Linked DNA regions of Asanoa ferruginea. The protein of the gene in region 1 interacts with the protein of each later gene in a pairwise test. Links are inferred from orthologs where the notes say so. Each region holds a gene or a part of one and is shown on either strand. Other genes may lie near its edges.

Region 1 (7,279 bases):
GGCCGAGGCCAGCAGCCGGATCGTGTGTGCCCGGTCGGCGGCCGAGATGCCGGTGGTCACGCCCTCGCGGGCATCGACCGTCACCGTGTAGGCGGTGCCGCGCCGGTCCTGGTTGGTGTGGTACATCGGCGGGAGCTCGAGCCGGTCGGCGTCTTCCTCGGTGACCGGCGCGCAGATGTAGCCCGACGTGTAGCGGACGGTGAACGCGAGCAGTTCCGGCGTCGCCATCTCGGCGGCGAAGATCAGGTCGCCCTCGTTCTCCCGGTCTTCGTCGTCGACGACCACGACCGGCCGGCCCGCCGCGATCGCGGCGACGGCCTCTTCGACAGTTGACAGCGTCATGACCTCTTCCCAAGAAGTCGTTCCACGTATTTGGCGATGATGTCGACCTCGAGGTTGACCAGGTCGCCGACCTGCTTGTGACCGAGCGTGGTGAGACCGAGCGTGGTCGGGATCAGCCCCACCGCGAACGTGTCGTCACCCGCTTCCATGACCGTCAGCGAGACACCGTCGACGGTGATCGAACCCTTCTCCACCACATACCGGCGGATCGCCGCCGGCAGCTCGAACCGCACGGTGGTCCACTGTTCGGCGGGCTCCCGGGCGGTGATCCGGGCGACGCCGTCGACGTGCCCCTGCACGAGGTGGCCGCCGAGCCGGCTGTCGAGCTTGGCCGCCCGTTCCAGGTTGACCGGGTCGCCGGGCTTGAGCTCGCCGAGCGACGAGCGCCGGAGGGTCTCACCCATCACGTCGGCCGTGAACCCGTCGGAGGAGATCTCGACCGCGGTCAGGCAGACGCCGTTGACCGAGATCGAGTCGCCGTGCCCGAGGTCGTCGACGACGGTCTTGCCGCGGATGGCGATCAGGCCGGAGTCGTCGCCGGTGGCCGTCCAGCCGACCATTTCGCCGAGCTCCTCGATGATGCCGGTGAACATGCGGGTCAGCCCTCCTTCTTGCGTGGCACAGCGGTGAACCGCAGGTCAGGGCCGACCCGCGTGACGTCGGTGAGTTCGAGGTCGATGACCTCGGCGATGGTCGAGACGCCCGCGTCGGCGAGCGCCGACGGGCCGGCGCCGAGCAGCTTCGGCGCGACGTACCCGATCACCTTGTCGACCAGCCCGGCGGCGAGGAACGCGCCGGCCAGCCGGGGGCCGCCCTCCAGCAGCACCGAGCGGACGCCGCGCACGTGCAGCGCCGCGAGCAGCGCCTGGAGGTCGACCTTGCCGTCGGGACCGGTGCCGACCTCGGCCGCGGTCGCCACCCAGGTGGCGGCGGCGTTGTCGCGGATCTTGGCACCAGCGGGGGTACGCCCGTGGCTGTCGACCACGACCCGCAGCGGCTGGCGGATCGCCAGCGAGCCGTCGCGCAGGTTGCGGGCCGTCAGCCGCGGGTCGTCGGCGAGCACGGTGCCGACGCCGACCAGCACGGCGTCGCTGGCGCAGCGCAGCCCGTGCACGTCGGTGCGCGCGGCCTCGGAGGTGATCCACATGCTGGTGCCGTCGGCGGCGGCGGACCGACCGTCGAGGGTGGCGGCGTATTTCCAGACCACGTAGGGCCAGCCCCGGCGCACGCTGGTCAGCCAGGCGATGTTGCCGGCCTCGGCCTCGTCTTCGCGGACACCCATCCGCACCTCGACGCCGGCGGCCCGCAGCGTCTCGGCGCCGCCCCGGGCGACCGGGTCGGGGTCGGCGACGCCGACGACGACCTTGGCCACGCCCGCGTTGATCAGGGCGCGGGTGCAGGGGCCGGTGCGGCCGGTGTGGTTGCAGGGTTCCAGGGTGACGACCGCGGTGCCGCCGCGGGCCCGGTTGCCGGCCTGCGCGAGCGCGACGATCTCGGCGTGCGGGCCGCCGGCGTAGGCGTGGAAGCCTTCGCCGACCACCTCACCGGCGGCATCGAGCAGGACGCAACCCACGATGGGGTTGGGACTGGTGGTGCCGAGCCCGCGTGCGCCAAGCGCAATCGCGCGTCGCATCGCCTCGTCGATGGAGACGCCGCCGCTCGCCATGCCCGTTCCTTCCCGTTCGCCGTGTGCACGCGGCGCGGGCGAAAGGAGGCATGCGTGAGGGGGCTCGGAACGGCAACGAACAACCGTCCCGACGACGGCGCCAGACAACGGCGCGGCCGTCCGCCCTCGCGCTGTCTCCCATCCGGACTGTCTGGGTGCCGTGAGGGCGCCCAACCGTCGGCCCCGGATTCTCACCAGGTCCACCGCCCGAAGAGGTGCCTTCGGTCGGGTCGCGGGCTTACCAAGGGCCAGGCCCCCGGATCACCGCCGGTTCGGAATTTCACCGAGTCCCGCCAGCGCGTGGTGGGTAACTAAGTCTTACACGCAATCCGCGGAACAGCGATCGTGAGGCGACCTACCTCACACCGAGCCCAAGAAACGGACGAACCGGTCAGGGTGCGGACAGCCGGCGGTCGACGGCCACGTATGAGCCGGGCTGGCTCTTGGCCACGCCCTTCATCTCGTTGGCCAGCGCGATGATCTCGCGGGGATCGCTGAACCGCCGCTCGCCGCTGGACAGCGCCACCCCGATCGACAGCGTCACCAGGGCGGCCCGCTGGATGTTGTTGCGCCGGTCGCGCACCTCGACGTAGCCACGGGCGGCGTCGCGCTCGTCGTACAACCCGTCGGTGGTCTTCTCGAAGTCGAGCACGGCCTTCTCGGAGAGTGGCCGGACCTGGTGCGGCGCGCAGACGATCACGAAGTCGTCGCCACCGATGTGGCCGAGGAACGCGGGCGGCATCCCGGCGACCGTCACCGCCCGGTGCAGGCTGCGGGCCAGCGCGCCGATGAACTCGTCGCCCCGACCGAACCCGTAGACGTCGTTGACGCTCTTGAACCGGTCGATGTCGATGTAGGCGACCGCGTAGTCGGTGCCGCCGCGGACCCGGTCGGTGATCTCCCGGCTGATCCGGGTGTTGCCGGGCAGCCCGGTCAGCGGCGAGACCTCCCGGTATTCGCGGTTGCGGCGCAACGTCGACTCGACCCGGGCGACCAGTTCCGACGTGTCGAACGGCTTGACCATGTAGTCGTCGGCGCCCGCGGTCAGGCCGAAGACCTTGTCGACGGTCAGGCCCTTCGCGGTCAGCATGATGATCGGCAGCGCGGCCGTCATCGGGTTGGCCCGCAGCCGCCGGGTCAGCTCGACGCCGTCGATCCGCGGCATCATCAGGTCGACCACGCACAGGTCGGGCTTGATCCGCTCGATCAGCTCCAGCGCCTCGACGCCGTCGCGGGCGTGCATCACCTCGAAGCCGTGCAGCTTGAGGCTGATGCCGACGAACCGGGCGATGTCGTCGTCGTCGTCGACGATCAGCACGAGGCCCAGCCGGTTGGCGGCCTCCAGCGCGACCTCGGTGCGTTCGCTCATCAGTGCCCGACTACACCACTCGCGGCGAGGGCGCGCAACCGGCGGATGGCCGCGGCGGGGTCGTCGGCGCCATAGACCGCGGTGCCGGCGACGAACGCGTCGGCACCGGCCTGCGCCGCCTGCTCGATCGTGTCGTCGGCGATCCCGCCGTCGACCTCGATGCGCAACTCGAGGTGGCCGCTCTCCCGGGCGGTGCGTGCCAGGCGGACCTTCTCCAGCAGCGCGGGCAGGAACCGCTGGCCACCGAACCCGGCCTTGATCGTCATCACCAGCAGCGTGTCGAAGCTGGGCAGCAGCTCCAGATATGGCTCGATCGGGGTGTCGCGGTCGATCGCCAGGCCGGCCTTGGCACCAGCGGCGCGCAGGTCCTTGGCCAGCGCGACCGGGTTGTCGCAGGCCTCGACGTGGAAGGTGACGTTGTAGGCGCCGGCGTCGGCATAGGCCGGTGCCCACCGCCGCGGTTCGTCGATCATCAGGTGGACATCGAACGGGAGCTGCGTGATCGGGCGCAGACTCTGGACAACCGGCAACCCAATTGTCAGATTGGGCACGAAATGGTTGTCCATGACGTCGATGTGCAACCAGTCCGCCTCCTGCTCGACAAGGCGTACCTCGTCAGCGAGATGGGCGAAGTCAGCCGCGAGGATGCTGGGCGCCACGATCGGCGACGGTCGGGTCACACGGGCCAGTGTACGAAGCCGGGCCCGATCCCCGTAGGGTTGCCCTCAACCCGGCCCTGGGGAGGGATGGATGCGACGCTGGTGGGCGGTGGGCCTCGCGGGCCTCGTGGCAACCCTGGCGTTGACCGGCTGCGGCAGCAACCCCGCCGGCGTCGACGGCGACATCAGCGACGACTGGCGGCCGATGAGCGAGCCGAAGCCGTTCGTCCCCGACAACGAGGTCTGTCACAGCTCGGCGGTCGAGTCCGGCTACCTGGCCGCCTACGCGCCGGTCGACTGCGCCACCACGCACGTGACCGAAACGGTCCATGTCGGAGCGTTCGACACCGCGGGCGGCAAGCCGCCGGTCTCCGGCGAAAAGAGCTACCAGACGGCGTACGCCGAATGCAGTGCCAAGGCCAGCACCTTCCTCGGCGGCGACTGGCGCACGGCCCGGCTCAGCCTGGGCCTGGTGCTGCCGGCCCCGGAGGCGTGGCAGGGCGGTTCCCGCTGGTATCGCTGCGACCTCGCCGAGACCCGCTCCCTCGACGACGACAGCATGGCGTCGCGGGACGGCTCGCTGAAGGGCGCGCTCGCCAAGACCTCCGCGCTGCGCTACGGCTGCTTCACGCCGAAGATCGAAAAAGAACTCGTGCAGGAGATGACCCCGGTCGCCTGCACGAAGTCACACCGCAGCGAGTTCGTCGGCATCTACTCGGCACCGGAGAAGTCCTACAAGACCTTCCTCGCCGACGACGAGACCATCCACAAGGCCTGCCTCGACCTCGTCGCGACCTACGCCAAGCTGCCCAAGGACGACAACCTCGGTGCCCGCACCGGCACGATCTACTACTACCCCACCACCGAAGAGTGGGACCAGGGCAACCGCGGCGTGAAGTGCTTCTCCTGGGACAGCGGCCGCACCTTCACCCGCTCGATCAAGGGCGGCGGCACCAGCCTGCTCCCGGTCAACTAGCCGCTCGGGCCGCAGCGGGCAGCCGCAGGCCGGGCGGCGGGCTGTCGGCCAGGTTGGGGTCGAACAGCGGCCCGCTGTCGGCGACGTCATCGGTGACCACCGACCCCTCGAGGACGACGGCACCGCCGGAGAACTCGGCATCGAGGAACGACACCTCGCCACCGGCGAACTCGGCACCGGCGAACGAGACCTCGCCGGCCGAGAACTCCGCACCCGCGAAGGACACCTTGCCGCTCGCGAAGACCGCGTCGAGGAACGAGACCGCACCGCCCTCGAAGGCCGCCTCCCGGAACGAGACCTCGCCGCCGGAGAAGGCGGCCTGCTGGAAGGACGCGGCACTGGCCGTGAAGCGGGCACCTTCGAAGTAGACCTCGCCGCCGGCGAACGTCGCCCGGCGAAAGGACACGGCGCCCCCGACCAACATGGCGCCCACGAAGGAAACCTCCCCGTCGGAGAACTCGGCCTGCTCGAGCGAGATCTCGCCTTCGAAGAGCCGCGCCTCCTCGAACGACACCGCACAGCCGGAGAACCGGGCCCGCGAAAGGTCGACGGTCGGTCCGGAGAACGCCGCCCGGGCGAACGACACCTTCCCGCCGGAGTATTCGACCTGCTGAAAGGAGATATCGCCGCCGGAGAATTCCGCCTCTTCGAAGGAGATGGCGCCGGCGGAGACCTCCGCGCGTTCGAAGGACAGGGCGCCACCGACGAACTCCGCGTGCTCGAACGCGACGTCACCGCCGGAGAATCGGGCTGTGGTGAAATCCACGTCGCTGCCGGCGAACCGCGCGGCGCCGAAGGACACCCGGCCGCCGGCGAACCGCGCACCCTCGAAGAACACGGCACCGCCGGCGAAGTCCGCCGCCACGAACGACATCCGACCGTCGGCGAACGTCGCTCCCGCGAAGTTGAGCTGGGTCGTGCCGTCGAGGGTGATGCCACTGAGGTCACCACCGTCGAAGAGCGCGCCGGTGAAGTCGAAGGAGTGTCCGTGCCAGCTGGCGTCCCGGTCGACCGGCAGGCGCAGGTGGTCGCGGACCAGCCGCAGCACGGTGTGCCGGACCTCGCGTTCGTCCCGCGGGTCGCGGCTCGGTGCCGGGCCGGGGTGGGCGTCGGGCTCCCCCGGCGGCGCCGGTGCGGTGTGCGGCATGCGCAGGTAGGCGCACAGCACGTCGATGCACGACTGCCGGCCGTCGGCCCAGTCGTCGGCGAGGGCCGCCATCGCGTAGACACCGGCCAGGCGCACTGCGGCCTGGGTGTCGCCGAGCAGTTCGGCGGCCTTCGCGAACCGTTCCGTGAAGAGCCGCGTGTCCTCGCGGTATTCGGCCGCCTCGCCGTGCTGCTGGCGGCGGTAGGCAACGGTCAGCGCGACGACCGCACCCAGGCCGCCGACGATCGACAGCACGATCTTCAGGGCGTCGAGGGTGTTCTGGGTCGTCCACCGCCCCGACCCCACCACCGGGGTCCCCGTCGGCAGGGGCGTGGGCACCGGGTTGCCCACGTCCGGACGGCCGAACGCCTGCCACAAGAGGAACCCGACCAGCACCGCGACAACCAGCGCCAGCACGAGCAACAGCCCAACGTGGACGAACAGCGGCAGGCGCGCGCCCGCGGGGCGTTGCCGGCGCCGCGCCGGCGGCGGGCGACCGAGCCACCACAGGCCCGCGAGCAGGGCCGCCACCAACAGCAGCAGCACCACGGGCCAGATCGCGACGAGGAACCCGCCGACCGCCAGCGCGACCCGGCCCCACCAGCGGGGTTGCACCAGGATCACCGCGGCCACGGCGGCGACGACCGCGAGTCCCAGCCGCACCCGGTGCCCTCTCGGGGACGCGAAGAAGGCCGAGAGCCGGGTCAGTCTGTCCACGTTGACCATCGTCGCCGCCCGTCCGCGAAGCACAATCCGCTCCGCTGGTCGTATAACCGACTCACCCTTCACACCGTGCTTCCCGCCGGGACGGTGCGCGCGCGGCCCGCCGCGGCGTCGACCAACCAGGCCAGCATCTCCGGGAGCACCTGCATGGCCCCGAAATGCGCCGTCTGCGCCTGCACCCGCACGTCGGCGCGCGGAATGCGGGCGGCGAGCCACCGGGTGTGGCTCGCCGGGGAGAAGTTGTCGTCTGCGCCGTGCCACAACAGCACCGGCGGTCGGATGTATTCGGGCCGGAAGCCCCATTGGGTACGCAGCGCCAGCACGTCGTCGATCCACCCGTACGGGCCGGGCCGCAAGGCCTCCGAGTAGGTCTGCGCCAGCAGCCGGCGGATCGCGA
Region 2 (4,472 bases), 3.9 Mb from region 1 along the record:
GGATCCGCCCCGGGTCGTAGCCCGGCAGGTCCAGCGCGATGCCCACCACCGTGGTGACCGAGCCGGCCAGGCCGACCAGCGTCGCCGCGTCGCGGCCCGGCACCGCCGCCAGCGCCCGGTCGACGGCCGCCGCGATATCGGCCTCCGCCGCCGCCACCTCGGCCGCCGTGGGTGGGGTGCTGTGCAGGTGCCGCTCGGTCATCCGGACGCAGCCGATGTCGACCGAGATCGCCGCGTCGGGGCCGGCGTCGGACGAGCCGGTGACGAACTCGGTCGAGCCGCCGCCGATGTCGACGATCAGGAACGGGGTCGGCTCGACCAGGCCGCGCACCGCGCCCGTGTAGGACAGCCGGGCCTCCTCGTCGCCGGTGACCACCTCGGGGGCCACGCCGAGCGTGGTCAGCACCATGTCGGTGAAGTCGACCGCGTTGGCCGCGTCGCGCGACGCCGAGGTCGCGCACATCCGCACCCGCGAGGCGCCCAGCGCCCTCAGTTGCGCGGTGTAGTCGGCCAGCGCGACCCGGGTCCGCTCGATCGCCTCCGGTGCCAGCCGGCCGGTCTGGTCGACGCCCTGGCCGAGCCGGACGATCTCCATCCGGCGGGTCACGTCGACCAGGTGCCCGTCGGGGCCCACGTCGGCGACGAGCAGGCGGATGGAGTTGGTCCCACAGTCGATGGCAGCTACCCGGGTCACAAGGTCGACACTACGAGAGGTGGAGCAGCATCCGGGTGTTGCCCAGGGTGTTCGGCTTGACGCGTTCGAGGTCGAGGAACTCCGCGACACCTTCGTCGTACGAGCGCAGGAGCTGCTCATACACCGTTGGTGGCACCGGGGCCCCGTCGATCTCGCGGAAACCGAAGCGGCCGAAGAACTCGGTCTCGAATGTGAGCACGAACACCCGGCGGACGCCGACGTCGCGCGCGGCGGCGATCAGGGCGGTCACTAGCTCGTACCCAATTTTGCGGCCCTGGTGTCCGGCGTCGACCGCGACCGTGCGGATCTCGGCCAGGTCTTCCCACATGACGTGCAGTGCGCCGCAGCCGACGACGGTCTCGCCGTCGACGGCGACCCAGAACTCGAGCACGTCTTCGTATAGCGTGACGGTCGCCTTGCTGAGCAGCCGGCCGCCGGTGCTGAACGTGTCGATCAGGCGGCGGATGGCCCGCACGTCGCCGGTGCGGGCGCGGCGGATGACGATCTCGGCCATGGGCTAGTCGGCCACCTCGACGCAGGGGCCGGCTTCCCACCAGGGCCCGATCTCGGCGAGCGCCTCGTCGCCCAGCGGGTTGACCCCTTCGCCGACCGCGAGGGCGTGGCCGACCAGCACGTGCAGGCACTTGACCCGGCCGGGCATGCCGCCGGCCGAGATGCCGTCGATCTCCTCGACGTGCTCGATCGACTCGCGCCGGCTCAGGTAATCCTCGTGTGCGGCCCGGTAGTGCGCCGCCAGCTCGGGGTCTTCCGCGAGGCGCGCGGCCATCTCCTTCATCAGCCCGGCCGACTCCAGCCGGCTGCACGCCGCCGTGGCCCGCTGGCAGGTCAGGTAGAACAGGGTCGGAAACGGGGTGCCGTCGGCGAGCCGCGGCGTCGTCTCCACCACGTCGGGCAGCCCGCACGGGCAGCGGTGTGCGACCGCGCGGATCGCCCGTGGCGGCCGGCCGAGCTGCTCGGCGACGGCGGCCCGGTCGTGCTCGGACGCCTGCTCGCGCACCGGGGGCGGGATCATTTGGCCGCTCCCGCGTTGGCGGCACCGATGCTCGACCAGAGCGTGTCATACCAGGGGTCGGGCTCGGGTGGCGTCGCGCCCGGCGGCGGCAGGCCCGCGTCGCGGGCGGCACCGTCCGGGTCGGAGAGCAGGATCAACAGCTCTTCGCCGGGGAGGACCATGAAGAAGCGGCTCCTCGCCTGGGTCTTGATGTAGTTGGGGTCTTTCCAGAGCGCCGCCTGGTCCTGCAGCTCTTTGATTTTCTCGCGCTGCACGGCCTGTGCCGACTCCATCTCCGCGATGTCGGACTGCTGGTTGAGGTAGACCCGGATCGGGTAGGTGTAGGCCAGCGCGAGCGCGATCAGCACCGCCACCAGCACCGTCGCCCGGCCGGTGAGCCGGCGCGGCTGTGGTGCCGCGGTGCGGCGGGCAGCAGCGGTCGCGCCCGCACCCGTGCGACGGGCGGCGGCCGGCCGGTTGGCCGACCGCGGCGTGGTCGCGACGACGGCCTCCCGCGCGCTGGACCGGGCGACCGCCGACCGGCCGGAAGCGCGGCCGGCGTTGCTGCTGGAGCGACGGGAGGGCCCTTGCCCGCTGGGCATGCGGCGCTGCGTCACAACCCGACACCCCCTCCCCCGAGGTCCCGGCGCGCCGGAGCCTCCACGGAGGCCCCGGCACACGCGGGGTCAGCTAGCCGAACGGTACCTCGGGAACGCGCCCGCGCCGGCGTAGCGCGCCGCGTCCGCGAGCTCCTCTTCGATCCGGAGGAGCTGGTTGTATTTGGCGACCCGGTCGGATCGGGCCGGCGCACCGGTCTTGATCTGGCCGGAGCCGACCGCGACGGCCAGGTCGGCGATCGTGGTGTCCTCGGTCTCGCCGGAACGGTGGCTCATCATCGTCGAGAAGCCGGCGCGGTGAGCCAGGTCGACCGCGTCGAACGTCTCGGTCAGCGAGCCGATCTGGTTGACCTTGACCAGCACCGCGTTGGCCGACCGCTCGGCGATGCCGCGGGCGATCCGCTGCGGGTTGGTGACGAACAGGTCGTCGCCGACGATCTGCACCCGGTCGCCGACGCTCGCGGTGAACGCGGCCCAGCCGGCCCAGTCGTCTTCGGCCAGCGGGTCTTCGATCGACACGATCGGGTAGTCGGCGACGAGCTTCTCGTAGTAGGCGCTCATCTCGTCGGAGCTGCGCTTCTCGCCCTCGAACGTGTAGACGCCGTCGGCGAAGAACTCGGTCGCGGCCACGTCGAGCGCGAGCACGATGTCGGTGCCCAGCCGGTAGCCGGTCTTCTCGACCGCCTCCGCGATCAGGTCGAGCGCGGCGGCGTTGGTCGGCAGGTTGGGCGCGAAGCCGCCCTCGTCGCCGAGGCCGGTGGACAGGCCCTTGGTCTTCAGCACGGCCTTGAGGGCGTGGTAGACCTCGGCGCCACTGCGGAGCGCCTCGCGGAACGTCGGCGCGCCGATCGGAGCGATCATGAACTCCTGCACGTCGACATTGGAGTCGGCGTGCGCGCCACCGTTGAGGATGTTCATCATCGGCACCGGCAGCAGGTGGGCGTTGGGGCCACCCAGGTAGCGGAACAGGCTCAGCTCCGACGCCCCGGCGGCGGCCTTGGCCACGGCCAGCGAGACGCCCAGGATGGCGTTGGCGCCGAGCTGCGACTTGTCAGGGGTGCCGTCGATGTCGAGCATCTTCTGGTCGATCAGCCGCTGCTCGCTGGCTTCGAAGCCGACGAGCTGGTCGACGATCCGGTCTTCGATGTTGGCGACGGCCTTCTCGACGCCCTTGCCGCCGTAACGGCCCTTGTCTCCGTCGCGCAGTTCGATCGCCTCGAACGCCCCGGTCGACGCACCCGACGGCACCGCGGCCCGCGCGATCGTGCCGTCGTCGAGCCCGACCTCGACCTCGACGGTGGGGTTGCCGCGCGAGTCCAGGATCTCCCGGGCGACGATTCCCTCAATGGTGGCCACTGTTCCGACTCCTCAGTGTGTTGATGTCGTGGTCTCGCGGCCGCGACGCTGCGTCCCGGAAGAGCCTATCGGGGGCTACGGTGGCCTCTGTGAGCCGGTTCGTGCCCGACGCGGTCGCCACCACCCCGCCCGGCCCCGCTGACCACTGCGTGCTGGTCGCCGGGCGCCGTTTGTTGACGCCCTTCCCCCGCCGTGGCGACCTTGACGGCGTGGTCGACGACCACGCGTGGGTGCCGCTCGGAGCGCTGGACGGTGTCCGGGTCTGGGCCGCCGGTCTACCCGAGCGGATCGACACGCTGGGTGACTGGCAGGGCTGGCCGTCGGTCGCGGCGGCCCTCGACGAGCCGCTGGCCGCCCTTGCCGGTCGGGCGCTACAGATAGTCACCTGGCGGCGCAGCCATCGCTATTGCGGCGCCTGCGCGACCGAACTCGCCGACGTGCCGGGCGAACACGCCCGCCGCTGCCCCGGTTGCGACCTCTACGTCCCGATGCAGCTCTCCCCGGCCGTGCTGACGGCGATCCGCCGCGGTGACGAGATCCTGCTGGTCCGACACACCTACGGCCCGACCGAGCTGTGGGCGCTGGTCGCCGGCTTCGTCGAGGCCGGCGAGTCGCTGGAGGAAGCGGTGCACCGCGAGGTCGCCGAGGAGGTCGGCCTCACGGTCAGCGGCCTGCGCTATTTCGGCAGCCAACCGTGGGCGATGTCGGGCCCCGGCGTGGTGCTGACCGGCTTCCTGTCCAGCGCCGCGCCCGACGCCGAGCCGGTGGTCGACGGCAAGGAGCTGGCCGAGGC

What was found. The genes of interacting proteins can lie anywhere in the genome.
Region 2: the proteins of rpe (region 1) and eno interact in binary tests that used the Escherichia coli proteins (3 or more experiments, as listed by UniProt). The link is inferred for Asanoa ferruginea from one-to-one orthologs.

What each region holds. Positions count from the first base shown.
Region 1 is NZ_QUMQ01000001.1:5,046,477-5,053,755, reverse strand. What follows is about bases 2,218-4,954. They hold rpe (ribulose-phosphate 3-epimerase), read right to left. Parts: upstream 4,058-4,954; coding sequence 3,377-4,057; downstream 2,218-3,376. Other genes in these bases: DFJ67_RS23755 (septum formation family protein), read left to right, coding at 4,128-4,954; DFJ67_RS23765 (GGDEF domain-containing response regulator), read right to left, coding at 2,400-3,377. Outside these bases: DFJ67_RS23780 (bifunctional 3,4-dihydroxy-2-butanone-4-phosphate synthase/GTP cyclohydrolase II), read right to left, coding at 1-342; DFJ67_RS23775 (riboflavin synthase), read right to left, coding at 339-935; bifunctional diaminohydroxyphosphoribosylaminopyrimidine deaminase/5-amino-6-(5-phosphoribosylamino)uracil reductase RibD, read right to left, coding at 941-2,008; more of DFJ67_RS23755, read left to right, coding at 4,955-5,012; DFJ67_RS23750 (pentapeptide repeat-containing protein), read right to left, coding at 5,005-6,876; DFJ67_RS23745 (alpha/beta fold hydrolase), read right to left, coding at 6,945-7,279. UniProt on the Escherichia coli protein: Catalyzes the reversible epimerization of D-ribulose 5-phosphate to D-xylulose 5-phosphate.
Region 2 is NZ_QUMQ01000001.1:1,127,846-1,132,317, forward strand. What follows is about bases 1,537-4,472. They hold eno (phosphopyruvate hydratase), read right to left. Parts: upstream 3,680-4,472; coding sequence 2,393-3,679; downstream 1,537-2,392. Other genes in these bases: DFJ67_RS05500 (DUF501 domain-containing protein), read right to left, coding at 1,537-1,727; DFJ67_RS05505 (FtsB family cell division protein), read right to left, coding at 1,724-2,323; nudC (NAD(+) diphosphatase), read left to right, coding at 3,769-4,472. Outside these bases: DFJ67_RS05490 (Ppx/GppA phosphatase family protein), read right to left, coding at 1-694; DFJ67_RS05495 (amino-acid N-acetyltransferase), read right to left, coding at 705-1,208; more of DFJ67_RS05500, read right to left, coding at 1,212-1,536. UniProt on the Escherichia coli protein: Catalyzes the reversible conversion of 2-phosphoglycerate (2-PG) into phosphoenolpyruvate (PEP). It is essential for the degradation of carbohydrates via glycolysis.